Regions from separate parts of the Bacillus sp. ISL-39 genome, predicted to be linked through region 2. Evidence: riboswitches for the same ligand, from Rfam matches in the RefSeq annotation. Region 2 holds a riboswitch; each other region holds the start of a gene.

Region 1 (10,195 bases), on a different contig from region 2:
ATAAGGCAGCGCCGCCCACAAGGATAGGAGTGTCGATGCCAGCCTGTTTCATATCATGGGCAGTCAGCACCATCTGCTGTGCAGATTTAACAAGCAGTCCTGAAAGGCCAACGATATTTGGTTTTTCCTTTTTAATCGCCTCAATAAGGGCAGTTGGTGTCACCTTGATTCCTAGATCGACAACATCATAACCATTATTGCTGAGGATAATATCCACCAGGTTTTTGCCAATATCATGGACATCGCCCTTTACAGTCGCTAGGAGCACCTTTCCCTTTGCTGCTGTTGAATCATTTTTCTCCATATGTGGCTCTAAATGGGACACAGCCGCCTTCATGACCTCTGCACTCTGAAGGACCTCCGCCACAATCAACTGGTTGTCATTGAACAGCCTGCCAACTTCTTTCATCCCGGCCATCAATGGACCATTGATGATATCAAGCGGGGCAGAGTAGGCTTCAAGTGCATGATCAAGGTCGGGAAGAAGGCCTTCTTTCGTTCCTTCAACTACATAGTAGGAGAGTCTTTCTTCAAGCGGCATATCAGGCAGGGTGCTTTTTGTTTCTTTCTTTTTACCCCGATAAAAATCGGTGAATTCCGCAAGAGTTTTATCGGTTGTATTGAATAATAAATCTTCGGCCATTTTAACTTCTTCAGAACTTATTGAAGCAAAACGCTCTAGTTTTTCCGTGTTCACAATTGCGTAGTCTAGGCCAGCCTGGGTGCAGTGGTAAAGAAATACTGAATTTAACACCTCACGGCCAACAGGAGGGAGGCCAAAGGAAACATTGCTGATTCCAAGAATCGTTTGTGTTTCCGGGAAAGTTTCTTTGATTCTCCTGATTCCCTCCACGGTCGCTTTCGCTGATCCAATATATTGTTCATCCCCGGTGCCGACTGGGAAGACAAGCGGATCAAAAATCAAGTCCTGTGCCGGTACTTTATATTTATTGACAAGAAGGTCGTATGACCGATTGGCAATTTCCAATTTTCTTTCAGCGGAAACTCCCATACCTTCCTCATCAATCGTTCCTACCACGACAGCTGCACCATATTTGTGGATAAGGCGTGCAACTGATTCGAACCTTTCTTCGCCATCCTCCAAATTGATGGAATTGATGATTGCCTTACCCTGCGAATAACTCAATGCTTTTTCAATTACCTCATCATCAGTAGAGTCAATCACAAGCGGCGCTTTCACTTTTTTAACAACTTCCTTAATAAAACCTTCCATATCTTGAAGTTCATCTCTGTCCGGGTCAGCCAGGCAGATATCGATGACATGGGCTCCATTTTTCACCTGAGCCCTCGCTATTTCTGCTGCTTCCTCCAGTTTGCCTTCTGAGATCAGGCGTTTGAATTTTCTGGAACCGATCACGTTCGTCCGTTCACCAACCATAATTGGCCTTAGTGTTGGATCATCATAGATGAAAGGCTCAATCCCCGAAACCATATGCAGCTTATTTTCTTCCGTTTGCCTTGGCGGGCGTTCCTGCATTTTTTCCGAAATCGCCTTAATATGTGCAGGAGTAGTGCCGCAACAGCCGCCAACAATATTAAGCCAGCCTTCACGGGCAAAGTCAGATAGCTTCTGAGCGAGCGTGTCAGGCGTTTCATGATATTGACCTTCCTCATCAGGCAGCCCAGCGTTCGGATAACAGCTGACAGCAGCAGTCGAAAGGGAGGACAGGGAACGCAGATGTTCCTGCATGAACTCCGGTCCGGTTGCGCAATTAAGTCCGATCGCAATCGGATTCATATGCTGGACTGAAATATAAAAAGCTTCAATAGATTGGCCAGCAAGTGTCGTGCCCATTGGCTCAATTGTGGCAGAAATCATGAGAGGTAGTTCTTTGCCACTTTTCTGAAATGCACGCTGGATGCCGGTATAAGCCGCTTTTACGTTCAACAAGTCCTGGCTCGTTTCAAGCAGGAGCAAATCGACATTCCCATCGATCAAGCCAAGCGCCTGTTCTTCATAGGAAGCAGACATTTCTTCAAAGGTTGAGCCACCGGTCACGCTTAGTGTTTTGGTAGTCGGACCCATTGAACCAGCCACAAATCGCGGCTGGGAGGGAGTGGAGGCCTTGTCAGCCGCTTTCCTGGCAATAAGGGCGGCTTCTTTGTTGATTTCATAAGCTCTATGGCCGATGCCATATTCATCAAGGACCAGGCTCGTAGCACCGAAGGTATTGGTCTCCACGATGTCTGCACCGGCTTCAAAGTATTCCCGATGGATATTTTCAATTACTTCCGGAACAGTTATATTCAGGATTTCGTTACAGCCGTCATATTCTTCTCCGCCAAAATCTGCGGGGGTCAAGTCTGCCTGCTGGAGCATCGTTCCCATCGCTCCGTCCATGATCAGGATTTTATTCTTCATCTGTTCAGTTAACAAGGTTGACATTCTGTTTCCTCCTCTTTAGAAGGCTGCTGCACTCATTAGCGTAGCTCGATAACTCAACACTCATCTCATAATTCATAAAAGGTGTGATGATATAGATTCCGTTAAACAGTTCTGCTGCAGCCTCAATCAAACCTTTTGTAATCGCGATGCCTTCCTTTTTGGACAGCAGCGGTTCATTATTGAATTTCGCCATAATGTTGAGTATTTCCTGTGAAATCTTGATGCCGGGAACTTCATTATGAAGGAATTCAGCATTTCTGCTGCTTGTTAGCGGCATGAGTCCGATATAAACAGGGGCATCAATATGCTTTGTTGCTTCATGGACCTCCAAAAGCATTTTTTCAGAGTAAACTGGCTGGGTGATGAAATAATCTGCACCAGCGCGGATTTTCTTTTCCATCCTCATGACAGCCTTTTCGATGGAACGAACATTTGGATTGAAGGCAGCACCAATAGAGAATGCACCTTTTTGTCCTAAATCTTTTCCAGAATAGGAGAGACCATCATTAAACTGTTTGATCATCTCTATTAGCTCGAAGGAAGAAACATCAAAAACAGACGAAGCACCAGGAAAATCACCGACACGGGCAGGGTCACCCGTTACGGCTAACACGTCATGCAGCCCGAGTGTATGCAAACCCATTAAATGTGACTGAAGGCCAATGATGTTCCTGTCACGGCAAGTTAAATGTACAAGTGGTCGCAAACCGATTTTTTCTTTTACCAGATGGCCGATAGCTGCATTTGAAATTCTGGGTGAAGCAAGTGAATTGTCTGCAAGGGTCAAGGCATCAATACCAGTATCCTTTAATGCTTTTGCTCCTTCAAAAAAGCGTGTCGTATCCAGTTTTCGAGGTGAGTCAAGCTCCACGATTACGGATGGACGTTCTTTCACCACTTGATGAAGTGGAGCTAAAGGTCTTTTTACGTCAGCGGGTGTGACAACAATTTTCGGCTTCTTTGCAGGGAGTTTCTTATCCAACACTGGCGGCAACCCTTTTAGCTCATCAGCAAATGCTTTGATATGTTCTGGAGTCGTTCCGCAGCAGCCGCCAATCAGCCTGACTCCCTGGTCACGGAAGCTGCGGGCAGACTTGCCGAAGTACTCAGGATTGCCTTCGTAATGGAATTTACCATCTGTGTAGGCAGGCAGTCCGGCATTCGGATAGGCGGAAAGGAAGGCCTTTGATGGCAGCTCTATCTGCTCAAGACTGGAAATCATATGATGGGGACCAAGTCTGCAATTCAGACCCACAAGATCAGCGCCAAGATCCTCTAGTCTATTGAAAACTTCCTGAAGCGGGGTCTGGTCCTGCATGATTCCTATTTCCTGGAGGGATACCTGAGCAATGATTGGCAGGTCGGTCTCCTTCCGGGCTATCTCAAGAATGGTCTCGATTTCTTCCATATCATAAAATGTCTCTAATAAAAGTCCGTCTACGCCCTCAAGGAGTAAACAGTATAGCTGCTCCCTGAAGCTTCTTTTAATTTCCTCAATCGGGATGGCGGAAGGCCTGATTCCCCGGTTGCCGCCAATCGTGCCAAGTACATACGCATCAGTGCCTGCAGCCTGTCGGGCGAGCTTTACCGCCGCACTATTAATCTCTTTTACCTGATCCTCGAGCCCATATCTTTCAAGTTTTATATAATTGGCTGCGTATGTGTTCGTCTGGATTAAGTCGGCACCCGCATTTATATAGGCCTTATGAATCTGTATTACTTCTTCAGGATGGGAAATGTTCAACTCTTCAAAACAGATACCGGCTCCATAAGAGTGGAGGAGAGTGCCAATTGCTCCATCGGCAATTAATATTTCATTTTCCAGTCGTTTCAGGAAACTCATTAGACTTCCTCCTTTTGTGCTGCTAAAGTTCCTATGTAATCAAAAGCTTGCTCAAAGTCCGCAATCAAATCGCCGGCGTTTTCCAGCCCGACAGAGAGTCGAAGGAGGCCATCAGTGATTCCACGCCTTTCTCGTTCGTCCTGCGGCATGGCCGCATGTGACATTTTTGCAGGGTAGGAGAGGATGGATTCTACTGCTCCAAGGCTGACTGCAAAAACTGGAAGTTTCACTTGTTCTATAAATCTAGTTAAAACCTCCGCATCTTCCAGTTCAAATGAAAGAACCGCTCCTGGCCCATATGCCTGCTGGATCTGAAGGTCTGACTGCGGATGATTCGCAAGACCAGGGTAAAAGACATCCTTGATTAAAGGCTGCTTCTTTAAAAATCCAGCGATTTTCTTTGCGCTTTGCTGAGATTGGTTCATTCTGACTGACAAGGTTTTAATGCCTCTCATGACAAGCCACGCATCCTGAACCCCCAGGACTGCCCCGAACGAGTTCTGCAGGGAATAAAGCCTATTGGCCAGTTGTTCATCCTTAACTACCGCCAGACCCGCCACAGTATCACTGTGGCCGGAAAGAAACTTTGTGGCGCTGTGAAGGACAATATCAGCTCCAAGTTCAAGCGGACGCTGCAAGTATGGAGTCATGAAAGTATTATCAACAAATGTAAGTGCGCCGTGTTTCTTCGCTATTTCGCTGATCGCTTGAATATCTGTTACCTTCAACAGCGGATTAGAGGGAGTTTCAGCATAAAATAATGCAGTATTTGGCCTAATCGCTTGTTCTACCGCTTCAAGGTCTGTCATGTCCACAAAAGTATGCTCAATTCCAAAACGGTTCAAAACATTAGTAACCATTCGATATGTCCCGCCATAAACATCCTCGGTGATGACTACATGATCTCCCTGAGAAAGAAGCAAAAAGGCAGTTGAAATGGCAGCCATCCCGGAAGAAAAAGCAAAACCTCGTACACCGCCCTCTAGCTCGGCGATTATTTCCTCAAGTGCCTCTCTGGTTGGATTAAGGCTGCGGCTATAATCATATTTTCCGAACTTGTCTGCCGACGGCTGGTGGAAGGTTGAGGCATGCTGGATCGGTACGCTTACTCCACCGGTTGCAGGGTCGAATTTATGCTTGTTATGGAGCAGATGGGTTTCGAATGTATATCTGCTCATATCGCTTCTGCCTCCTGGCTTGCCTTTTGGAATGCGTCGTCTAAATCATTTATCAGATCGGCAACATTTTCGATTCCCACAGAGAATCGAAGCAGTCGGTCACAAACCCCGGTTTTTTCACGAATTTCAGCTGGGATATCAGCATGTGTCTGAGTCGCAGGGTAGGTAATGAAGCTTTCGACGCCACCAAGGCTTTCTGCAAAAGTAATGGTTGATAGACTTTTAAGAAACGGATTGACCATAGCAGGAGAGTGTACTCTGAAAGAAATCATTCCGCCTCTGCCTGGATACAAGACATCCTTCACTGCATGATGATTCTGCAAATAATCTACCAGTTCCCTGGCATTTTGCTCGTGGCGTTCCATCCTTAATGCCAGTGTTTTCATCCCGCGAATGAGCAGCCAGGAGTCGAAAGGACTTAACACCGCACCACCGCCATTATGATGAAGGAAGAGGGAATCACATATCTGCTGTCCCCTGGCAACGATGAGCCCTGCAAGGACATCATTGTGACCTCCAAGATATTTAGTTGCACTATGGATCACGATATCTGCACCTAAAGCCAATGGTTTTTGCAGCAGGGGGGTGTAGAAGGTATTATCCACAATCAGCAGAATACCGCTCTCTTTTGCGATATTTGCGATGGCTTCAATATCAGCCTGCTCCATCAGCGGATTTGTCGGCGTTTCTACAAAAAGAGCCTTTGTCCTATGATTGATTGCGGATTTGATTTCGTGTAGATCTGCCATGTCAGCATATGTACTATTTAACCCCCACTTTTTGAAACCCTGCTCAAGAAGACGGTAAGTTCCTCCGTATAAATCCTTAGAGACAATCCATTCATCCCCGTGTTCAAATAAGGACAGAACGGTCCAGATTGCTGCCATTCCGGAACTGCAGGCAAATCCCCGTTCACCTTCCTCAAGGTCTGCGATCGCTTTTTCAAGAATTTCACGAGTAGGGTTGCCAGTGCGGACATAATCATATCCGCTCGATTGGCCAATCCCTTCGTGGCGGTATGCCGTCGTTAAATAGATTGGTGGGTTGACCGCACCTGTTGATGATTCACTTCTGTTGCCAAGCTGCGCTAACTTCGTATCGATTTCTGCCAATGTATTCACTCCTAATGAAAGATAGTCAGATGGCAATTTTTGTTTTATGAAAAGACGAGATAATCGACTTAAAAGGGACTTGATCTACAATTTTGCAGGAAGTCGGTTACGAGAAGTCCCTAATAAAACAAAAAAGCCTTCTTAAGAAGAAGACTTTTACAGTTGATAGCCATTCTTCTTATCTGCCAAGTTTTTAAAACTTGCTGGAATTAGCACCTTTTCAACAAAAAATAGTTGAAGGTTGCTGAAGCTTCACAGGGCCAGACCCTCAGCTTCTCTGGATAAGATTTCATATTATTGAATTATTAAATTTCTCTAAATATTACAGCCATTATTGCAGGATGTCAATCATTTTATTAAAGCAGTGAAGTATATATGCAGAAGATTCCTATAGTGTCAGTTTAATTAAAGTATCCGTCATGGCATAGTGATTCTGTTTTGACAGCTTTTCAGTGTGTGTGGCCAAAGCTGTCAAGATTCTGCGGGTTTTGTGACAACTATTCTGGTTTCGAGGTCAAAGCTGCCAAAATTCCCTTTGTTTTGTGACAGTTTTTCATGATCCTAAGCCAAAGCTGCCAAGCTTCAGCAGACTCAATCCAGCTTACTCAAAACCATAATTCTATTCTTTCATTCAAACGAGAAAGCGCGGGAGCATCAGCATTGAAAAACTGGCTCACAAGAATAAATGAGCCAGTCTTACTAAATTTAAAGTTATTAATATATTCCTACAGCATCAAATGCTTTGTTGACAGCTTCAACTTCTGCCGAAGCTACACCATACAGGTCTTTTGCTGCTTGTACAGTTCCTGCCCGTGCCTGGCTGAAATTCGTGGAAGAAGTGAAATACACAGTGTTTGCACGGTAGAAGATCGCTCCCATTTTATCTGTTCCGACTCCCGGGACCGATACTCCATAATGTGAACCGCCTTCGCTCAGAAGGTAGGCAGCTTTATTGATGATTCCGCTGTTGATATGGACTCCGCCATTGTCGGATGTTCCAGTATAACGTTTCGAATAGTGATCCGGATCACCATATTTTGTAGGGTCACTCATTGAACGAAGGGCGTCACCAGCCGTATTTGGAGTGTAGATATCTTCGCCAATCTCGAAATCTGGGTTATTGTTGTCATGGAATTCAGCAAGTGTGCCGAAGATATCGGAAATCGCTTCATTCAATGCACCTGATTCATACTGGTAAACCAGGTCAGAACTGAAATCAGTCACAGCATGTGTCAGTTCATGCGCCACTACGTCAAGAGCACCGGAAAGCGGGATGAAGGTAGCGCCATCTCCATCACCATATACCATTTGCTGCCCATTCCAAAATGCATTGTTGTAGCTTCTGCCGTAATGGACTGTGGAATTCAGCGCTGCGCCATTGTTGTCATATGAATTCCGGCCAAAAGTGGTTTTATAGTAATCATAAGTGAGGCCTGCATAGTAGTGGGCATCTACTGCGGCTCCGTCATAAGCAGCGTTCAGGTTATTATCCGCATCGACCCAGAGGGAACCTGGCGTTCTCTGGCGGTTCTTGGCATCATAGGTGAACACACCATTTCCGCGAGTATTGTCCTGTAAGTAATAAGAGCCATTTGAAAGAAGCGTGTTCAACGACTTCGTGTCACCCAGCACTCCGACACCTGATCCAACCGTATCTGCTCCGTTTAAAGAAGGATTGTTTTTTCCAGCAGTATCAATGGCGTTGTATTTATTAATAATTTCACCTGTAACAGCGTTGATAAAGTACTGGTAATTGCCTGGTTCAGGGCTCAGGAAGTTCAACGTGACATGGTAAGCGTACACTGCTTGATCCTCACCAGGATAAACAACAAATTCAGCCGTTGGCGTTACTTCATATTCAGGCTTGTAGCCCAAATCACCTTCAGCCACGGCAATTGCATCTCTCTGGGATTTTTTGCTGGAGACTTTTAAAAGCTTGTCGCCCAGTCCCTTGCTGACAGTTCCGCTAAAAACCTTAAGAACACCGTTTTCGTCAACTCTGGCTGCCTGTGTTGCTCCCCAGACAGGAACTCCATTATAGACCTGCTGCAGTCGGACAATATCTCCGCCAAGCTTGTCTGCTTCCTGAGATTTAACAGCAAAACTATCATTTGTTCCCAGATTGTATTTTCCTTTCGAAGCTTTCAGGTACCCAAGGACAATATCCTTTGCTGCTTTCTCTGATGGATTTGTCAGCTTGCCAGCAACAAATTCAGGTACGCCATGGCTTTTCGTAAACTTGTTGGACGGTGAATCTGCTGATGGGGCGGCAAAGCCTGTGGCAGCAACCAATCCGCTGATTGCAAGGCTTGCTGTCAAACTTAGGGAAACGACTTTCTTCAAATAAATTCCTCCTAAAATCAAATTCTATCTAATAGGAATTAGTAGATTATCATATTTATACTTTAATAGTCTGAACATTTCAACAACTAAGTCTAAACTCGTCGAATCTGTAGGTTGGGAAATATTTTTGATAGAGGGATGAATGCTTGAATACAGGATTTTAAGAAAAGTAGTCAGAATTTATTGACTAATTAAGCAATATATTTTTATTATTAAGTTGTAATACCAACTCATAAAAAAGGAGGTTAATAAAAATGAATTCTTTATGGTTAGCCGTGATTGGGATGATTGTCTTTGCGATTGGCTATCGCTTCTATTCCAAGTGGGTAGCAGAAAAGATTTATCGTCTAGATCCTAACTACGTTACGCCGGCACACCAGTATTCGGATGGGGTGGATTTTGTCCCAACGAAGAAAATGATTCTATGGGGCCACCATTTTACCTCTGTAGCCGGAGCTGCACCGATTGTCGGGCCAGCAATCGCTGTATATTGGGGATGGCTTCCTGCATTCCTGTGGGTTACTTTGGGGACGGTCTTCGCGGCAGGTGTCCATGACTTCGGAACTCTTGTCCTTTCAGTCAGGAATAAGGGGCAGTCAGTAGGTACCATCACAAATAAGCTGATAGGCAAACGTGCGAAAATCATGTTCTTATTCATTATTTTAATCCTTGTTTTGATGGTCAACGCCGTTTTTGCATGGGTCATCGCGAACTTATTTGTCAGCTTCCCGGCAAGTGTCCTGTCCGTATTCCTGCAAATTCCGCTTGCAATCTGGATTGGCTATGCTGTTTATAAAAAGAAAAAAGGGATGCTTCTGCCTTCATTGGTCGCACTTGCTGTCATGTATGGTGCAGCAATCCTGGCCAGCCGTGTACCGGCCTTGCAGATTGATCTTGTGAAATATTTTGGTGGAGCGGATAACACCGTCATGTTCGGGCTGAGTGGTGTATCAATGGCATTCTTAGTCTGGATTATCGTGTTGATGGTATATGTGTACATTGCTTCAACACTGCCGGTCTGGAAGCTCCTTCAGCCTCGTGATTATATTAATTCACACCAGTTGGTTGTTGGTTTATTCATTTTATATGCTGGGTTAGTCTTCCTTCAGCCCGAGGTTACAGCTCCTGCGATGAATGCAGCGGCTACTGATGTTTCCTGGTTCCCGCTATTGTTCATCACAATAGCCTGCGGTGCGATTTCAGGGTTCCATGGACTGGTTTCTTCAGGTACATCCTCCAAGCAGCTGGAAAAAGAAACGGATGCCCGTTTTGTTGGATACCTTGGTGCGGTTGGGGAAGGTGTTCTTGCGCT
Region 2 (10,195 bases):
TTTTGTTTTTTCAGATAAATTATTTAGATTGGAGAGATGGAGATGACTAATGAGCAAAAGACTTACAGGATAGAAACGCTGGGGGTACATGGCGGCCAGTCACCAGACCCGGTGACCGGAGCAAGGGCAGTACCAATTTATTCGAGCAATGCATTCCAATTCGAAAACACAGAACATGCAGCAGATTTATTTGCACTTAAAGAACCGGGTTATATTTATTCAAGGATACATAATCCGACTGTTACTGCCCTGGAAGAAAAAGTGGCTTTGCTTGAAGGCGGTGTAGGTGCGCTCGCTTTATCAAGCGGGATGTCTGCCATCACGATGGCCATCCTGAACATTGCGCATGCGGGTGATGAGATTGTCGCTGCCGCTAATCTATATGGGGGCACATACAATCTATTTGCTGTCACCCTTCCAAAGTATGGAATAAAAGTTCACTTAGTTGATTCTGTTGATCCTGAAAATTTCCGAAAGGCGATCACTCCAAAAACAAAAGCAGTCTATGCAGAAACAATCGGCAATCCAAGTCTCAGGGTTCTGGATATTGAAGCTGTGGCCGAAGTTGCTCACGAAGCAGGTGTTCCGCTGATCATCGATAACACATTTGCAACACCATATCTATGCCGGCCAATTGAACATGGCGCAGATATCGTCGTCCACTCGGCAACCAAGTGGCTATTAGGAAATGGGACAGTCATGGGCGGGATTATTGTGGATGGCGGAAACTTTGATTGGAAGTCTCCTAAATTCCCAGGCTTCAATGAGCCGGACAACAGCTACCATAACATTGTCTACAGTGAAGCAATCGGTGCTGCCGCCTATATCGTAAAGGCAAGAGTACAGCTTTTGCGTGACCTTGGACCGGCACTCAGTCCGCTGAGTGCGTTCCAATTCAATCTTGGCATAGAAACTTTGCATGTCCGCATGAAGGAGCATATCGCCAATACCCGTAAAATCGTAGGTTACCTTGAGTCCCATCCTGCTGTTACATGGGTCAGCTATCCAGGTCACGAGTCACATCCTGACAAAGAATTGGCAGATCGTTATCTTCCAAAGGGAGCCGGGGCAGTAGTCATTTTTGGAATTGAAGGCGGCAGGGAAGCCGGAGCAAAGCTGATCAACTCATTAGAATTATGGTCCCATGTCGCGAACGTCGGCGACGCAAAAAGCCTGATTATCCATCCTGCAAGCACAACCCATCAGCAGCTGGACTCAGAAGGCCTTAAAGCAGCTGGGGTTCCTGAAGATTTAATCCGCCTGTCAGTGGGGATTGAAAACGTTGAGGACATCATTGAAGACCTGGAGCAGGCGATCGAAAAAGCGACCGGAGTACCTGGAGTCCCGGCTAAAATTTGAAATCCATAACCTTCCAGAAAATATTTGAAAATAATTTTATTGACACACTTTTTTACTCCGTGCTACAATCACACTCGTAACTTAAAACCGATTAGATAATTTAATAGCGTGCTCTTATCAAGAGAGGTGGAGGGAAGTGCCCTATGAAGCCCGGCAACCGTCAGTAAGCATTGCTTGCTGAAATGGTGCCAATTCACGCAAAGCGATCGCTTTGACAGATGAGAGAAAGGAATCCACTATTACTATGCCTTTCTGCTCACTTGCAGGAAGGCTTTTATTTTGTTCTTTTCGAATAAATGCTAAAAAGTTATAGCCAAAAAGCATGTCCGAAAAGATTTTATCACAAGAGCACAATTTTCCCGTTAAGGATAAGAGCCTATTGCCCGATTTTACTGAGTTTGAATTTTTTCGGTTAGGGAATGGGAAACTAGATTGATAACCTTCTTATTTTTAGGGAAATTTAACGGTTTTAATAAGTGTGGAATACTCGGTTGCAAAGAGGGGGAGTCAATTGATTACAATAAAAAATGCCAGAAAGATTTATCCTTCCAACAAGGGAGAGGTTAAGGCAGTCGATGATGTCAACCTTGAAGTCAAGGAAGGAGAAATCTACGGAGTCATCGGCTACAGTGGTGCCGGTAAAAGTACTTTGATTCGAATGCTGAATGGGCTGGAGATCCCGACATCAGGTTCTGTAGTTGTAGCCGGAAAGGAAGTTTCCAGGATTAAGGGAGCAGAACTGCGCAAGGCCCGCCAGGAAATCAGCATGATTTTCCAGCATTTCAACCTGCTCTGGTCAAGAACAGTGGCAGAGAATATCGCGTTCCCGCTTGAAATTGCAGGAGTTCCAAGTGCTGAGAGAGAGAAACGGGTAAAAGAGTTAATCACACTTGTAGGTCTCGAGGGCCGGGGAGATGCCTATCCTTCCCAGTTGAGCGGCGGTCAGAAGCAAAGGGTCGGAATCGCCAGGGCGCTTGCCAATAATCCTAAGGTACTGCTTGGGGATGAAGCAACGTCAGCACTTGATCCGCAGACGACTGACCAGATTCTTGATCTCCTTGTTGATATTAATAAAAGGCTCGGTCTTACGATCGTCCTGATCACTCATGAAATGCACGTTATCAGGAAAATCTGTCACCGTGTCGCCGTAATGGAAGGCGGAAAGGTTGTTGAAACAGGACCTGTTTTGGAAGTATTCAAGAATCCACAGCAGCCAATCACGAAAAGATTCGTCCAGCAGGTGACAGAACCGGAGGAAACAAAGGAAACAGTTGACCACTTACTTGAGCGATATCCACATGGTCGTGTTATCCAGCTGACATTCGTAGGTGAAGGGACCGAACAGCCGCTGATCACCAACTTGATCCGTAAGTTTTCAATAACGGTCAATATTGTCCAGGGTAAAATTTCGCAGACACAAAATGGTTCATATGGAACCTTGTTCATCCATCTTGATGGTGAAGAGGGCGAAGTAGCCCGGGCAATAGAGTATATCGGCCAGCATGAAGTCGGCGTGGAGGTGATTTCGAATGGCTGAGACATTGTTTCCGAATGTCAACTGGGACAGAATGTGGGAAGCGACAGTTGAGACACTATACATGAGTGCCATTTCCGTTGTGGCTACTTTCATCCTTGGAGCAATCCTGGGACTGCTGCTGTTTTTGACATCTAAGGGCAATATTTGGGAAAACAAACCGGTCAATTTAGTATTGAGCGCAATTGTTAATATTTTCAGATCGATCCCGTTCATTATTTTAATCGTCCTATTGATTCCTTTTACAAAGGTCATCGTGGGCTCGATGATCGGGGAAAACGCTGCATTGCCTGCACTGATCATTGGATCGGCTCCATTTTACGCAAGGATGGTTGAAATTGGCTTGCGTGAGATTGATAAAGGGGTCATTGAAGCAGCAAAGTCTATGGGGGCCAAGACGACAACGATCATCTGGAAGGTGCTGCTGCCGGAATCGATGCCAGCATTGGTTTCCGGTATTACAGTGACGGCAATCGCGCTGGTCAGTTACACTGCGATGGCCGGAGTCATCGGCGCAGGCGGACTTGGGAACCTGGCATACCTTGAAGGTTTCCAGAGAAGCCGGAATGATGTCACCTTGATGGCCACCATCATTATTTTGATAATTGTGTTTATAATCCAGTTTGCAGGGGATTTCTTCACTAGAAAATTAGATAAGAGATAAAGGAGAGAATTGAAATGAAAAAATGGTTATTAGCACTGTTAGCACTAATTTTAACAGCGGGACTTGCAGCTTGTGGAACTTCTGAGGAAAACACTGGAGGAGAAGGCGGCAAGGAAGAAAGCAAAAAAATCGTCGTAGGTGCTTCAAACGTACCTCACGCAGAAATTCTGGAAGAAGCAAAAGCATTACTTGAAGAAAAAGGTTACGAGATGGAAATCAAGACATTCAATGACTATGTTGTGCCAAACCAGGCCCTTGATTCAGGCGAGCTGGATGCTAACTACTTCCAGCATATCCCTTACCTTGAGTCACAAATGGCTGAACATGGCTATAAGTTTGAAAATGCTGGCGGCATCCACATCGAGCCTATCGGTATATATTCCCAGGAACATACTACACTGGATGATCTGCCAAAGGGTGCGCACATCATTATGAGCAGCTCAGTAGCAGACCATGGCCGTATTTTGACAATGCTTGAAAAAGAGGGATTGATCACCCTTGAAGAAGGCGTAGAAAAAGTAACAGCTACAATTGATGATATTGCAGAAAATCCTAAAGAACTAAAGTTTGATACAGAGTATGAAGCAGCAATGCTTCCGCAGATCTTCAACAATGGTGAAGGCGACGCAGTATTGATCAACTCCAACTATGCAATTGACGCTGGTTTGAACCCTCTAAAGGATTCTATCGCAATCGAGGAGAGCGATTCTCCTTATGTGAACGTAATTGCTGTACGTGAAGGAGATGCTGACAAGCCAGCAATCAAGGCGCTGGTTGAAGTGCTTCATTCAAAAGAAATCCAGGACTTCATCCTTGAAAAATATGAAGGTGCAGTCGTACCAGTAAAAGAATAACTCCTAACAAAAGCAGGCGGGCAGCCTGCTTTTTCTTTTTGCCGCATAACGGGCCAGGAAAATTAACATACTAACCGAGAAAAAAGCAGATTGGAGTGGAAACAATGGAGCATCATTATGAACCCCGGAATTCAACAGAAGCAGCTCTTCATGAATATAAGCAAGGATTGGGCATTTTCACGCAAAAAATGCCGGAGCTTGCAAGCCACTATAATGCATTCACGGAAGTATGTTTTCAGGAAGGAACCTTGACGCAAAAAGAAAAACAATTGATTGCACTTGGGATTTCTTTGTATTCCCAGGATGAATATTGCATTATCTACCATTTGAAAGGATGCCTTGATCAGGGGGCGTCCGAGGAGCAAATTCTGGAGGCGGTTGGAGTTACAGCTGCATTTGGCGGCGGCGCAGCAATGAGCCAGGCCGTGACACTCGTCCAGGAAGCAATGTCCGAACTGAATACTTTGAAGCAGTAAAAACTGTTAAATTCAGTTCAAATGGCTGTTAAATAACAGGAAAGGCTTCAATTGGGAGGATATTGCCAGTATTCTAAGAATGACAGAGGTGAAGTCGCGTTAGGCCGCCATATTCCATCACATCCAAAAATTAACGGTTTTAACCGCTTTGATAGTGGTAAATAAAAGGTGTTAAGATTGCATTATCAAAAAAACGCTTATTAAAGCGAAAAACCGAAGGGATGATTCACTATTAGTCAGCTCAAACTGAACTACACAAGTGAAATGGAAAAAGCAATGCATGGAGCTCATGGAATTAGTTACGAGGTATACAGCATGAACCATGACGCAAGAATGGAAGTCGAAAGAAAACGCGAAAGAGATTATATCAAAAGCCAACGGATGGTCGCAGACCTGGACAGAAAAGTCCACTCGTAAGCGAGAGAATATATTATATAGAAGAAACTCTTTGGGAACCAGTGTGAATGATGCACTGGTTTCTTTATTATGTTGTACTGAAATTACCTCGGGGAGATCAGTTTCCTACTCAAGCCGTTATTGTGACAGGTTTGGTGCCAAAAGGGGAGAAGCTGTCCGAAGAAAGGGGAACTTTAGACAGGTTTGTTGCCAAAGGAGGAAAAGTTGTCCGAAGTAGAGGTAACTTCAGACAGGTTTGGAGCCAAAGGAGGAAAAGTTGTCCGAAGTAAAGGTAACTTCAGACAGGTTTGGTGCCAAAGGAGGAAAAGTTGTCCGAAGCAGAGGTAACTTCAGACAGGTTTGGTGTCAAAGGAGGAAAAGTTGTCCGAAGTAGAGGTGACTTCAGACAGGTTTGTTGCCAAAGGAGGAAAAGTTGTCCGAAGTAGAGGTAACTTCAGACAGGTTTGTTGCCAAAGGGGGAAAAGTTGTCCGAAGTAGAGGTAACTTCAGACAGGTTTGGAGCCAAAGGGGGAAAAGTTGTCCGAAGTAGAGGTAACTTCAGACAGGTTTGGAGCCAAAGGAGGAAAAGTTGTCCGAAGTAGAGGTAACTTCAGACAGGTTTGGTGTCCAAGACGAAAACTTGTCTGAAAAGGAGCAACTTCAGACAGGTTTGGAGGAACCAAGTGAAAAGTAGTCCGAAGTCGGTCTAACTTCGTATCGGGCCTAGCCTCCGTAATTAATCCAGCAGGATCCTGCATTGCTTAGGCCATCTAGTACATTTTTTTATAACAGAAGGTGAAAAATAAAATGATGTACAAGCTTTGAGCGGATATCCCGACTTTAAATTGCTTGTTCTGTTAAAATGAAATCGTGTTATGTCGTCGTGTCGCATGTCGCCATTCAGCAAGCTGAATGGCGGGTTGGGGGAAGTGGAAAGAAGACTAGGAGGTCCATCTGCAGAATAAGAAGTATGTCAGGGTTTCTGCTGATTTTTGACATACATCGTGAAGCTGACGCTTCACTGGCTTTTCATCCACGGCTGAAAACTGCCGTGTGGAAATGAAACGCTGCGAGCAAATGAATTTGCTCGGTCGTTTCCTTCCCACTCGGCATGAGCCAAAAATCAATGGGGGTTTGACAAAAATCTGCGGGGTTCGTTGTATTTCTTTCCACTTCTAAAGTGTTGCTAACACTTTTCATTTGTTATAAGATTGTAATGAGAATAAAATGAGAATAGAGCTAAAGACGGCAATAGTCGGCTTAAAATCTTTTCTATATTGACGGAGGTAATATTATGGCAGGATCTGTATTATCAATTAAGGACCTTCAAGTTGAGATTGAAGGCAAGCAGATATTAAAAGGTGTGGACATCGAAGTAAAGGGTGGAGAAATCCATGCGATCATGGGACCAAACGGTACTGGTAAATCCACTTTATCTTCTGCAATCATGGGTCATCCGAAATATGAAGTAACAAACGGTTCCGTAACTTTAGATGGCGAAGATGTTCTGGAAATGGAAGTTGATGAAAGAGCTCGTGCTGGTCTTTTCCTTGCGATGCAATATCCAAGCGAAATCAGCGGTGTAACGAATGCTGACTTCTTGCGTTCTGCTCTGAACAGCCGTCTTGGTGAAGGGAATGAAATTTCACTTATGAAGTTCATCCGCAAGATGGATAAGCAAATGGAATTCCTAGAGATGGATCTGGATATGGCACAGCGTTATCTTAACGAAGGTTTCTCCGGCGGCGAGAAGAAGCGTAACGAGATTCTACAATTGATGATGCTCGAACCAAAAATTGCAATCCTTGACGAAATCGACTCAGGTCTTGATATCGATGCATTGAAGGTTGTTTCTAAAGGAATCAACCAAATGCGCGGCGAAGATTTCGGCTGCTTGATTATCACTCACTACCAGCGCCTTCTTGACTACATCACTCCTGACTATGTTCATGTTATGATGCAGGGCCGCATTGTTAAGTCTGGTGGACCAGAACTTGCACAGCGCTTAGAAGCAGAAGGATACGACTGGATTAAACAAGAACTGGGCATCGAAGACGAAACAGTTGGGCAAGAAGCTTAAGCGTTGGGGGGATTTATAATGACTACGGAAACGAAATGGGCTTTTGACCAGGAGTACATTACTTCCTTCTCAAAAGAAATGAATGAACCGGAATGGCTGACAGAGCTTCGTGTACAATCACTTGCGAAAGCTGAAGATCTTTCCATGCCAAGACCGGATAAAACGAAAATTGACAAGTGGAATTTCACTCAGTTTGAAAAACTGCTTGTGAAAAGCGATGTCTTTTCATCCATCGACGAACTTCCTGAGGATGTTAAAGCGCTAGTAGACCAGGAAGCAAAGGAAAATAGCCTTTATGTGCAGCGTAACAATAAGCCTGCATACCTGCAGCTTTCAAAGGAAATGCAGGAGAAGGGCGTTATTTTCACAGATATTTTCACAGCCGCACGGGAATACAGCGACTTGCTGAAGAAATATTTCATGACAGCTGTTAAAAATGACGAGCACCGTTTGACTGCTCTTCACACAGCTTTCATGAACGGCGGAGCATTCCTTTATGTTCCTAAAAACGTTCAGCTGAACAACCCTATTCAGGCAATCTTCCTGCATGATGATGCTGAAGCGAACCTTTTCAATCATGTGCTTGTAGTTGCTGAAGATAATAGTTCTGTGACATATGTCGAGAACTATATCTCAACAACTGGCAAAGTGAACGGATTGGTGAACATCGTAACTGAAGCAATCGCTGGCCAAAACGCGAAAATCCAGTATGGTGCGGTTGATACATTGGCTGAAGGCGTTACAACTTATGTGAACCGCCGCGGCCACGCAGGAAGAGATGCTCGCATCGAATGGGCTCTTGGCATGATGAACGATGGAAACACAATTTCTGATAATGTAACCAACCTTGTTGGTGACGGTTCTTACGGCGACACAAAGACTGTAGTTGTCGGACGTGGAGAACAGACACAGAATTTCACAACTAGCATCATCCATTTCGGTAAAAATTCCGAAGGCTATATTCTGAAGCACGGTGTTGTGAAGGATAGCGCAACTTCAATTTTTAACGGAATTGGTAAAATCGAGCATGGCGCTTCCAAGTCTAATGCAGAACAGGAATCACGCGTTCTTATGCTTAGCGAAAAAGCACGTGGAGACGCGAACCCGATTCTTCTGATCGATGAAGATGATGTAACTGCTGGTCACGCTGCATCTGTTGGACGTGTCGATCCATTGCAGCTTTACTACTTGATGAGCCGCGGTATTCCAAAAACTGAGGCAGAGCGCCTTGTCATCCACGGATTCCTTGCACCAGTTGTAAATGAGCTTCCGATTGAGGGAGTTAAGAAGCAGTTGGTTGAGGTAATCGAAAGGAAAGTTAAATAATGAACGCCCGCGAAATTCGTGAATTATTTCCGATTTTAAATCAGGAAGTCAATGGCAGCCCGCTAGTCTACCTTGATAGTGCGGCAACATCACAAAAGCCGGTGCAGGTAATCGAAGCGCTGGACAAATATTATCGCGAATACAACTCCAACGTCCATCGCGGTGTGCACACTCTTGGAACAAGAGCCACTGATGGGTATGAAGGATCAAGGGAAAAAGTCCGAAAGTTCATTAACGCAAAATCAATCGAAGAAGTCATTTTCACCCGTGGTACCACAACTGCAATCAACACGATAGCTGCAAGCTATGGCCGTGATCATCTAAAAGAGGGCGATGAAATAGTCATCTCCTATATGGAACATCACAGCAATATCATCCCGTGGCAGCAGGTGGCAAAACAAACGGGCGCAACTTTGAAATATATCGACTTGCAGGAGGATGGCACGATTTCACTTGATACTGTCAGAGAAACCGTGACAGAGAATACGAAAATCGTCTCCATCATGCAGGTTTCCAATGTACTGGGTGTCATGAACCCGATCAAGGAGATTGCCGAGATCGCACACCAGAATGGTGCAATCATGGTCGTCGATGGAGCCCAAAGCGCTCCGCATATGAAGATTGATGTTCAGGACCTAAACTGCGATTTTCTCGCTTTTTCCGGACATAAGATGTGCGGGCCGACCGGTATCGGCGTATTATATGGCAAAAAGGCACTTCTTGAAAAAATGGAGCCGGTTGAATTTGGCGGCGAAATGATTGATTTCGTAGGTCTTTACGAATCAACATGGAAAGAGCTGCCGTGGAAATTTGAAGCCGGAACACCGATCATTGCTGGTGCGATTGGTCTTGGTGCCGCAATCGACTTCCTGAATGAGATCGGACTCGACAATATCGAAAAGCATGAACACGCACTTGCGGCCTATGCCATGGATAAAATGTCTGAAATCGAAGGCATGACGATCTATGGACCGAAGGAAGCCGGCAAGCGTGCTGGACTCGTAACTTTCAATATTGATGATGTGCATCCACATGATGTGGCAACTGTATTAGATGCTGAAGGAATCGCCGTCCGCGCGGGACACCATTGTGCTCAGCCTTTGATGAAGTGGCTGAAGGCATCCGCGACAGCACGTGCAAGCTTCTACCTGTACAACACAGAAGAAGATATTGACAAGCTCGTAGCCGGACTTGTCAAAACAAAGGAGTATTTCAGCGATGTCTTTTAATAATTTAGATAACCTTTATCGTCAAGTTATTATGGATCACTATAAGAACCCTCGCAATAAAGGTGTTTTGGAAGAAGGCAGCCTGACAGTCAATATGAACAACCCGACATGCGGCGACCGCATCCAGCTGACGATGAAAGTCGAAGACGGCAAGGTAGCGGACGCAAAATTCGAAGGGGAAGGCTGCTCGATTTCCATGTCCTCTGCTTCAATGATGACGCAGGCGGTCAAAGGAAGACCCATCGAGGAAGCTTTAAAGCTTTCAACGGTTTTTTCT
Region 3 (10,195 bases), on a different contig from region 2:
TTCCATCCTGCTATTCCCCCTTTAAAATCGAATCAAGAGTTGGCTGTTTTTAATTTCAATAAATCTTTTCTTTCCATTAAAACGCCCATAAGCTGCTCAACTTGAGAATCAGGATTGCCTTCAATCCTTTTTCCGCCTTCAAGTTTTGGCGGACTGAACATCTTGCCGACAATCGTTGGAGATCCTTTTAAACCCAATTGGGTCTTGTCAACATCCTCAAGATCATTCACTGACCAGATGACCGGTTCATATCGAGCTGCATTGATCATATTTGGCAGCGGTGCATACTCTATGTCATTAATCTCTTTTTCAACAGTCAGCAGGCAAGGAAGCTGCGATTCAAGTACCTCGTAGCCATCGATTTGCTTACGCTTGATGTGAACATATTTTTTTTCCTTATTAACCTCGGAAACTTCAATAACATTCGTGATTGGCGGTATATCAAGCCTGCGTGCAATCCCTGGTCCTACTTGTCCTGTATCACCATCAATCGCATGCTTTCCACAGATGACCAAGTCTATCGGATTATCCTTCGAAATTTTTTCAAGCGCTTTAGAGAGTGCATAGCTTGTAGCAAGGGTATCTGCTCCAGCAAATGCTCTGTCTGAGATCAGGTATCCACGGTCTGCGCCAATTTCAACACTTTTTTTAATAACAGCGACAGCCTGTGGCGGTCCCATTGAAAGAACCGAAATTGTTCCTCCCGTTTTATTCCTGATTTTGACTGCTTCCTGTACAGCGTGAGCATCATATGGATTCAAAATGGCTGGTGCGCTTCGCCTGTCCAGAGTATTGGTCTTAGGATTGATTTTGATGATTTTTGTATCGGGCACTTGCTTGACACATACGACAATGTGCATACTCTCTATTCCCCTCCTCAAAATGTAAAACTATTAATTTGTAAGCGGTTACTTTTAGCTGTTTTCGTTTTAAAATCGTTTTCTTTAAAATGAGGGAAATTTAATAAGGAAGGAATTTTTGATACCAAGAAAAATCCTCCTGTTCAGCTGGCTATAGACCCTGCAGAAAACGAGTATGATGAAAACAGCTGTAATAAAGGCTTATGTGCATTATTTTATGACGAAACATGTTAGTCACTTTTCACACAGCCTTATATAAATAAAATGCTATGTAGTACGATATATGAATCGTATTACATGCATAGTACCAACAATTAAAAAAGTAGATAACATAGGTAATATTCTTTGGTGAAAAATGAGGTAAAACAATTAAAAACATAATCGAGTCAACTGTAAAATGAATGAAAGTTAATGATGAGGTGCGTTAGCAGATTGATGATAAGAAGCTATCTATGTTAAAAATATATAAAATAAGCCTATAAAAATATGATAAAAATCACACAAATATATATTATCGTGAAAATTTGAGCAAATTGTTAAATTTTTTCACAAACGCCTACAAGAATTGCCAGATGAATTGTCCTCGAGTAATCCATTTATCATCTGTATTTTTATCATGATTTTCTTATAAAAATATTTTAGCCACCGCCGGTTTATTGGCAGTGGCTAATTTTCCCCATATGTCTGAATGTTATCATGCATGTGATAAAATATATTGTTTCTTTGTAAGCAGGATCATCTGTCTGAAAAGGATTCTTGTTTTTTTCCGCTGCAGCTCCGTCTCCCTGCACAATGATTGATATTCGTAAATCAGAGTGTCAAGTTCCTGGCTGCGACGTACTGTTTCAGCACTTGTATATCCAGTTTCCAGTGCAGAAGCCACCATCAATTCCCTAACGCGATCAATTTCCTTCAACAAAGCATTTTGCGATTGATACACTTCTATATCTCCTCTACTACTTTAATTGCTTAATAAAATAAATAGATTACTTGAAGAATTATGGCAAATGCTAGGATCAATGTAAATAGATTCGCAAAATAAGACAATATTCACGGCCAAAAAAATTTACTTCGACAAAGTTTGCAGTTCGTTATGATTACTGGCTGACTTTTTCCTCTTCGTAAATTGGCACCCAGCCTTCAGTTGTCACGAAAATTCTTACCGCAACTACCTGGCGATCATCCTGAAGAGTGAAATAATGACGTGTATTTTCAGGGACTGAAATCAAGTCTCCAGGATTCAGGAACACTTCAAAAAATTCTCCGTCATTACCCTGGATGACAAACACTCCATGACCGCTTACGATGAATCTTACTTCATCATCTGTATGATGATGTTCCTGCTTAAAATTCGCAAGCAGCTGGTCAAGATTCGGTGTATTGTCTGACAGTGAAATGACATCCTGTGCCTTGTAGCCTCTGCGTTCTGAAATGTCTTCAATCTCAGCTTGGAATGCGCCGAGGATTTGCTGTTTTTCCTCGGCGGTCAACAGGAACTTCTCCTGAAGGTTTGATGGCAGCTTATTGATATCCCACTTTTCATAGATAACTTCCTGTGCGTTCAGAAATGCTTCTACCTGCTGCTCATCAACGATTCTTTCCTTTGTACTTTGTTTTACAATATATGCCATGTGAATCTCTCCCTTTTATAATGTCTTTTATCTTTTAATGAAATCTGCTTTAATGATCCTGAGTTAAACCACCTTGAACAATTGGAATGGTTTGTGTTCGAGCAGCCTTAACTGGTAGCGGAATAAAAATTCAGTGGCCTCAAGAATTTTCTTTGCTTCAAAAGCGTTCCTTCCCCACACAGTGATTCCATGGTTACGGATCAAGACCGCACCTGTATCCCCTTTAACGTGCTCTGAAAATGCTTTAGCCAGGGTTGGTATATGTGCATAATTCGGAATTATCGGAATCTTAAGGACAGCATCTTCCTCCCAAATATCGAAAGCCTTGATCAATTCCTGCCCCTGGAATTGCACCTCGCCCCTGTCTCCATAGACCTCGGAGATGACATTATTGTCAATTGTATGGACATGGAGGCTGCAGCCAGCATTTGTCCTTTTGTATACCTCAACATGGAGCAGCGTCTCAGCTGATGGCTTTAAATGGGTATCCTCAACCGGCCGGCCAAATTGGTCAACCAGCAAAAAGTCCTCGTCCGTTCTTTTCCTCTTATCTTTCCCGCTTGCCGTTACAAGGAATTGTACCGGCTCGTTGTTCACTTTGATCGCCAGGTTGCCGCTCGTTCCCATAAACCAGTCACGCTCTGCCAGTTCAGTCTTTACATCCGCCAATTCTTCCCACTTACCTTCTAAAATGCTCATCCTCTCACCCCTGTCTCAGTTTTAAGAGCTTCAATACAGTCATAAAACGTTTCAAATGGTCTATATGCGATTTCCCACTCTTCGCATTTATCCTTCAAGTAATCTCTAGCCAGTACAAGATCTGCTTTTTTGGCAGCTTCCAAATCTGTTACGGAATCCCCGATGACGATTTTATAAGCATCGCTTTGTTCTAATCTTCTCATGATTGTTGGTTTGCAGCAGCCGCAATCATTTGAACACTGATCATCGCAGCTGTTTGGCCATTCAATTTTTATTGTTTCGCCGGAAAAATCTGAACCGTTGCAGTAGATGCCTGTTATCGGTCCGAATGGTTCAATGATTGGTTCGAGAAAAAAGTCAATACCGCCGCTGACGATGTAAACAGGAATTCCTTCTTCATGGGCAAAATCAAGAAACTCCTGAAAACCCGGACGGATCCTAGCCTTCTCTTTAGCAAACTGAATAATTTCTTCCTTCTTGGAGACCGGAAGGAGGGAAAACATTTTCCCTACTCCTTCCCTGATTGAAATACTGCGGTCAAGCACCGCTTCTTTTATTTCATCCCAGCCATCAGGCGCGAATTCCTTCATGATCGCTATGATATTATCCTTTTCGGTTACTGTTCCGTCAAAGTCACAAAAAATCACTGGCTGACTCACTTTGCCACCGCCTCTGACGAACCCCAAAGAGCAATAGCAGCTTTCAACTCATCATGCTCAAGTGCGCCTTCTTCAAGTGTTTTTCCTTGAAGTACGGTATCAATTGCCTGTCTGAATGCCTTCCCGCCGCCCTGTGCTCCACGAGGATGTCCATGGACGCCTCCACCAGCATTTATGATTGAATCCACACCGAAATCTTTTATAAGCAGCGGTACCATTCCAGGATGAATGCCTGCTGATGGAACCGGGAATGTCCTTGTGAATTGATCCTCAGCAGTCAGTGCCTCGGCTATTGATAACGCCTGCTGCTTTTCGAGTGCCACACTTCCATAAGGTGACGGGAACAGCGAGAAGTCAGCCCCGGCATAGCGGAGTAATTTTCCCAGAAGCAAAGAATGTGAAAAACCATATTCATCAGCCGATGTCAGCGCACCGCTTACTGCAGGGTGAGCCATGATTGGGATGCCGATTTCATCATCTTCCCTTAGTTCCTGTAAAACATCCAGGCCATAGGCAAACACATTGAACAACAGTGCGTCGGCTCCAAGTTCAGCCGCTTTTCTTGCTTTGTCCTTCAACTGTAAGGTTCTTCCTGTTAGATTGGCAGCATATAAGGTTCTGTGCCCAGTAGATTCATATACTTCTTCAAGGACCTCTTTACCAAGAGCGATCCTTTTTTCAAAAGGTGTAAGCTCATTTTCAAACAGTATTTCATCGTCCTTGATCAGATCAACACCACCAAGGCTTTGTTCTTTAAGCTGTTTTAGCAGAAAGTCCATATCACGTCCGATGACACCTTTGAAGATGCTCATTAGCAATGGACGATCATAAACACCAAGCTTGCTCCTGATTCCTTCAATTCCAAAACGCGGACCCGGAAAGTCTTTCTTTAATTCATCTCCAAATTCCAGATCGATAAGTTTTACCTTGCCATCAAGCGATAGTTTTCCAAAAACTGTTGTAAGAATGGCTGGCAGGTCTGGAGAAAAATTGAGAGCAGGGTAAGCGATTTTGATTGTTGCCACTGTCTCTGAATTGTTGTCCTTACTTGAACCTTCAACAGAAACCACTCTCCCCTTATGTTTTCTCAATTGTTTTTGATCCAGTTCCGGCAAATCAGTCCAGGACCCTACCGTCAGCCCAAGCGCGATTCCCTCTGCTTTTATCTCCGGGTTATGTTTAGCATCATGGATTATATATGTCGCTGTAATTTCACTCATGAGGATCAATCCTTTCATTACTTGTGGACCCATTATTATTTTGGGCATAAAAAAACCTCTTCACAAAGAAGAGGTTAGAAAATACACTAAACTCTTCTCATCTTTCAGCTTTCGCTGCAAGAATTAGCACCGTGCCCAGCTAAATGCTGGATCGGTTGCCGGGCTTCATCGGGCTCGTCCCTCCGCCTGCTCTTGATAAGAAAATAATTTAATCAAGTTATTTAATTGGTTAAAGTGAATTTGTTAATTAGGATTATGTCAGGTTCGTAAATCAATGTCAACTATTTTTTTTGAATATTTCCAAGCTTTCAATCCTGCCAACTGCTTCACGCAATCTTTCTTCCGAAGTCAGCAAGCCAACCCTCACAAAACCCTCGCCATGCTCACCAAACCCTACACCTGGCGCAACTGCTATGTGTGCTTTTTCCAGCAAGAAATCCGCGAATTCAACTGAAGTGAATGGTTCTGGAACCTTCAGCCAGGCAAAAAATGAGCCTTTTGGAGCAGTCACCTCCCAGCCAATTTTTGTAAGACCGTCAATAAGTACGTTTCTTCTAGATTCATATAAATCATTCAGTTCAGCAACGCATTCTTGCGATCCCAGCAAAGCTTCTGCTGCAGCTTCCTGCACAGCACCAAACAAGCTGACATACATATGGTCCTGGAGCAAGTTGATTGCGGCTATTACACTCTTGTTCCCTGCCGCAAAGCCAACACGCCATCCAGCCATATTATATGTTTTTGACAATGTATAGATCTCGATCCCCACTTCCCTTGCATCCTCGGACTGTAAAAAGCTTTGCGGGCGGTTCCCGTCAAAGCCAATCGCTCCATAAGCAAAATCGTGTACTACACAAATTTCATTTTTTCGTGCCAGCTCGATTGTCTGATCAAAAAATTCTTTATCAGCCACTGCACCTGTAGGATTATTTGGGTAGTTGAGGAACATCAGCTTTGCTTTATCCAATTGATCTGAGCTTAACTCATCATAATCAGGCAGAAAGTCATTTTCTTCACGGAGTGGCATGGTCACCATCTTTGCCCTGGCAATCTCGACTCCAGACCAGTAGTCAGGATAGCCGGGATCTGGAACGAGAATTGTGTCCCCAGGATTCAACAGGCATTGAGGTATTTCTACGAGACCGGCTTTACCCCCGAATAGGATGGCAATTTCCTCTTCCGGATTAAGATCGACCCCATATTCTCTTTTATAAAACGCTGCTGCTGCTTCTTTTAACGAGCGAAAACCCCTGAAAGGCGAATACTTATGGTTAACCGGATTATCCGCAGCTTGCTTCAACCTTTCAACAATGTGCTGTGGAGTCGGCTGGTCAGGGTTCCCCTGCCCCAGATTTATTATGTCTGCCCCTTTTTCTGTATAAGCGCCCACCTTTTGCACCAGTGAAGCAAAAAATTGCTTGGGCAGGCTTTTCAGTAAATCTGATTGTGGAAATTCCATCTTCTCACCTGCTTAGAAAATATGTTATTATTTCAAAATTTTAATTGAAATTCTAGTCACAAATGATATAACGTAAAGAGTAACTTGTAAAGATATAATTTTCAGAAAGTATGGCGGTGATGAAGGATGAAATTTAAAATTGCATGCCTGCAAATGGATATTGCCTTTGGGGATCCTGCACAAAACTACAAAAACGCATCTAAACTGATTGCAGAGGCAAACTCTCAAAAACCTGATATCATAATCCTTCCGGAGCTCTGGACTACAGGGTATGACCTGAATAATTTAAAAAACACTGCGGAAGAGGATGCACAAGCAGCCAAAGCGTTTTTCAAGGATGCTGCCTTGGAATACAACTCCCATTTCATAGGCGGTTCTGTTGCCAATAAAACAGAATCAGGCATTGAAAATACATTGCTTGTATTTGATAAAAATGGAGTACATGCGGGAACCTACAGCAAGCTTCACTTGTTCAAGCTAATGGATGAGCATTTGTATCTGGCTGCCGGGAAGGAAAAGGGGTTGTTCTCTTTGGATGGCCACAAATTTGCCGGCCTGATCTGCTATGATATCCGGTTCCCGGAATGGGTCCGTGCCCATGCACTCCATGATGTCGAAGCGATGTTTGTTGTCGCTGAATGGCCAATCCAGAGGTTGGAACACTGGCGGGCATTGCTCATCGCCCGTGCAATCGAGAACCAATGCTTTGTAGTAGCCTGCAACCGTGCTGGTTCAGACCCTAACAATACTTTCGCCGGCCATTCATTGGTCATTAACCCATGGGGTGAAGTGATCGCTGAAGGTGGAGAAGGCGAGGAAATCCTCCTGGCGGAAATCGAGCTTGACGAGGTTAAGGAAGCAAGGAGCAAGATTCCTATCTTTACGGATCGCAGGCCAGAACTATATTAAAACAAAAAGCGGAGGCGACTGCCCAACTCCGACAAGCGTTGGAGGGCCTGACAGTGAAGTCGCTCTTTGACTTCATTGGCAGGACCGAAACGTCTCGAGGAGTTAGGAGCCGCAGCTAGACAAGCGTCTCGAGGTGCTAGGCGCTGGAGCTGGATTAGGAAAACCCAATAGTTATTCACACTTGTTTGATTCTCTAAACACTATGAAAAACCGCCCAGGGACAATGCCTAGGGCGGTTTTAATGCTGTTCTAGAGGGAAATCACTCAGGTTTTGCCCACATTTCTTCAGGGTTCAATTCATAAATCCCATTTTCACGATACATGTAATGATTGATGATGAACTCTCTTCTGATTGTCGCATAATCCTCGTGGAACTTCGTGATATATTCGTTCAGATCCTTTTCCGGATATTTTTTTCCGGCTTTCAAACCTCGGACCATGTATTCAAATACCATCAGTCTCTTCTTCCGTTGTGCCGGTATATTTTTTAATTTACCGTCTTTCGTAAAGAAATTATCGATCACCTTTTGCCTTTCGATATTTTGTTCAATCATAGCTTCCACCTTCCCTTCTTTTTTCTCGATTAACCTGCCTAGCGTCCTTGCCTGTTGCTTGATTACTGATTCATTAAGGTGAAAATAAATTGTATTTTTGTCTCTGCGCTCAACAATGACATTGATATCCCGCAGTTTCTTGATATGATGTGTGATTGTTGGCGGAGTAAGGCCCAGCTTTCCGGCAATCGCCTGGCCATGAAGCGGCCCGTTCGCTAGTAATGCCACAATCCTGATCCTTGTAGGGTCTCCCATCGCTTTATGGAAGGCGACAATTTTGTCCAATTGCATAAAAACACTCCATTTAATTTAATATTCATCTAATTAGGTATACATCTAATATTAAAGCATTCTTTGCGAAATTTAAAGGGGATTTGGAGAATTTTTTATTTCTCCTGGATGGACCCCTTTTATGGCACCGCATCCACCCATGGAAAAACGCCTGATTGATTTCAATCAGACGCTTCCTTGGTTATTGGCAAATAAATATGAAAAATAGTTCCGTGCCCCACTTCGCTCTCTATTTCGATTGTACCCCCGTGTTCTTCAATGATTTTGAAACTCACCATCAGACCGAGCCCTGTTCCTCTTTCCTTTGTGGTGTAAAAAGGTTTCCCAAGCTTTTTGATCTGATCGGCCGGGATTCCTTCGCCTTCATCCTTGATGCAGATATGTATTCTGTTCCCTGGAGCCTGACTGACAGTCACAGTCACAAAACCCCCTTTTGACATGACTTCTAGTGCGTTTTTTATGATATTGATAAAGACCTTTTTTAATTGATTAGGCTCACACATAAGTTCCGGCAAATCATCGTCATAAACGGTTTTGATTTGCACATCATGGAGCACCGCCTGTGCGCTAAGAAGGGCCACAGTCTCATCCATGATTCTTGAAATATCGGTATATTCAAATTTAATTGATTGCGGTTTGGCCAAGACCAGGAACTCATTGATGATTGAATCAATCCTCTGCAGTTCGGTCTTGATTACCTGGAAATATAGCGAATAAGCATCACCCGAGCTGCTCTCGAGCAGCTGGATGAACCCTTTTAGCGCGGTCATTGGATTACGGATTTCATGGGCAATGCCTGCTGCCAGTTCCCCTAGCATATTAAGCGTATCTGACTTATGCAGCTGGGCTTCCATCTCTATTTTTTCAGTGATGTTCCTGAACACAATGAGATTCAAATTGTCGACCAAGTGACGTTTGATACTGTATTCAAAATGCTTCATCCGGCCATCTTCATATGGAATGGTAATCCTGCCGTCCAGCCTCCCTTTACGAAGCAATGCCTCGATTTTTTCATCGATCAATTCTTCGGAAAGTCCGAGATTCATGAACAGCTTCTGGAAGTTTTCCTCTTTCAGGTCTTCCGGCTTCAATTCGAGTTTTGCCCTTCCTGAAGGATTAATCTCGTAGTGCTTGCAATCCTCCTCCCAAAGAATCATCCCCTCAATTGATCCTTCAAAAATATTCCTGAAGCGCTCTTCACTTTTCCGCAGCCGCTGTTCCATATAATAGCGCTCACTTGCATCACGGACAATGGTCATATGATAGCCATCGCCAGCATTGAGCTTTACAGTAAATTCAAGCATCCTTTTCTCCCCATTCGGGAGCAAAAAGAGAGTTTCCTCACGCAATGCACCTTTTTCATTGATCGTTTGTTTCATCTCTCTATATTTCTCGTCTTTTTTATAGATAAAGTCCGTTATTTTATGTTTTAACAATTCATCTTGTGTGAGCCCGAAAATCTTACAGGTTGCTTCATTAGCTGCAATGATTTGACCACATTTCCCCCAGAACACAATCCCATCCAATGTATCCATGAAAAAGCTTTTCAGCAAACCCTCGTCCGTACTGAATCTATCAGCGAAATTTGTTGCCGGGCCTTCTGCAGGGACCTTATGTACAAAAGAGTCGGATGCTTTTCTCTGATCGCTATTGATCCTCTCTATTAATGAGGAATTTTCTTGTTCTAAAGCGGCTATTTTTTCCTTCAGTGCTTTAATCTCATCTGCCTTGTTAGCACTACTCACCAGAAAGCCTCCTTGTCGGATTCCCATTTTTCTAGTAATTTCTACAAGGATGGTAAAAATCCCTTTAAAATCGTGATTATTTCCTGGATATTCTGCTTTCTTTTCAACCATCGTTTAGTAGTTTGTAAAACAAAAAGAGAAGCCAAATTAATGGCTTCTCTTCGTTTC

What was found. A riboswitch is a leader RNA that binds a small molecule or an ion and turns the genes downstream of it on or off. The one in region 2 is predicted to bind S-adenosylmethionine.
Region 1: it holds a riboswitch for S-adenosylmethionine, as region 2 does, so the genes downstream of both, J7E37_RS08055 (methionine biosynthesis PLP-dependent protein) here and J7E37_RS19490 (methionine ABC transporter ATP-binding protein) in region 2, are expected to answer to the same signal.
Region 3: it holds a riboswitch for S-adenosylmethionine, as region 2 does, so the genes downstream of both, mtnW (2,3-diketo-5-methylthiopentyl-1-phosphate enolase) here and J7E37_RS19490 (methionine ABC transporter ATP-binding protein) in region 2, are expected to answer to the same signal.

Annotation. Positions count from the first base shown of each region.
Region 1 is NZ_JAGGQM010000007.1:26,922-37,116, forward strand. Features, by position in the region: gene metH (methionine synthase) at 1-2,407, opposite strand, end outside; gene J7E37_RS08045 (bifunctional homocysteine S-methyltransferase/methylenetetrahydrofolate reductase) at 2,388-4,250, opposite strand; gene metC (cystathionine beta-lyase) at 4,250-5,428, opposite strand; gene J7E37_RS08055 (methionine biosynthesis PLP-dependent protein) at 5,425-6,540, opposite strand; SAM riboswitch class I at 6,716-6,828, opposite strand; gene J7E37_RS08060 (M4 family metallopeptidase) at 7,255-8,841, opposite strand; gene J7E37_RS08065 (carbon starvation CstA family protein) at 9,138-10,195, shown strand, end outside.
Region 2 is NZ_JAGGQM010000028.1:103,682-113,876, forward strand. Features, by position in the region: gene J7E37_RS19485 (O-acetylhomoserine aminocarboxypropyltransferase/cysteine synthase family protein) at 43-1,359, shown strand; SAM riboswitch class I at 1,471-1,584, shown strand; gene J7E37_RS19490 (methionine ABC transporter ATP-binding protein) at 1,871-2,896, shown strand; gene J7E37_RS19495 (methionine ABC transporter permease) at 2,889-3,557, shown strand; gene J7E37_RS19500 (MetQ/NlpA family ABC transporter substrate-binding protein) at 3,572-4,411, shown strand; gene J7E37_RS19505 (carboxymuconolactone decarboxylase family protein) at 4,516-4,887, shown strand; gene J7E37_RS22665 (YuzK family famiily protein) at 5,164-5,304, shown strand; gene sufC (Fe-S cluster assembly ATPase SufC) at 6,578-7,363, shown strand; gene sufD (Fe-S cluster assembly protein SufD) at 7,382-8,689, shown strand; gene J7E37_RS19520 (cysteine desulfurase) at 8,689-9,918, shown strand; gene sufU (Fe-S cluster assembly sulfur transfer protein SufU) at 9,908-10,195, shown strand, end outside.
Region 3 is NZ_JAGGQM010000002.1:718,936-729,130, forward strand. Features, by position in the region: gene J7E37_RS05380 (electron transfer flavoprotein subunit alpha/FixB family protein) at 1-6, opposite strand, end outside; gene J7E37_RS05385 (electron transfer flavoprotein subunit beta/FixA family protein) at 33-860, opposite strand; gene J7E37_RS05390 (aspartyl-phosphate phosphatase Spo0E family protein) at 1,555-1,800, opposite strand; gene J7E37_RS05395 (1,2-dihydroxy-3-keto-5-methylthiopentene dioxygenase) at 1,958-2,491, opposite strand; gene J7E37_RS05400 (methylthioribulose 1-phosphate dehydratase) at 2,555-3,190, opposite strand; gene J7E37_RS05405 (2-hydroxy-3-keto-5-methylthiopentenyl-1-phosphate phosphatase) at 3,187-3,849, opposite strand; gene mtnW (2,3-diketo-5-methylthiopentyl-1-phosphate enolase) at 3,846-5,069, opposite strand; SAM riboswitch class I at 5,164-5,271, opposite strand; gene J7E37_RS05415 (pyridoxal phosphate-dependent aminotransferase) at 5,347-6,528, opposite strand; gene J7E37_RS05420 (carbon-nitrogen family hydrolase) at 6,655-7,437, shown strand; gene J7E37_RS05425 (DUF2087 domain-containing protein) at 7,698-8,282, opposite strand; gene J7E37_RS05430 (PAS domain-containing sensor histidine kinase) at 8,444-10,027, opposite strand.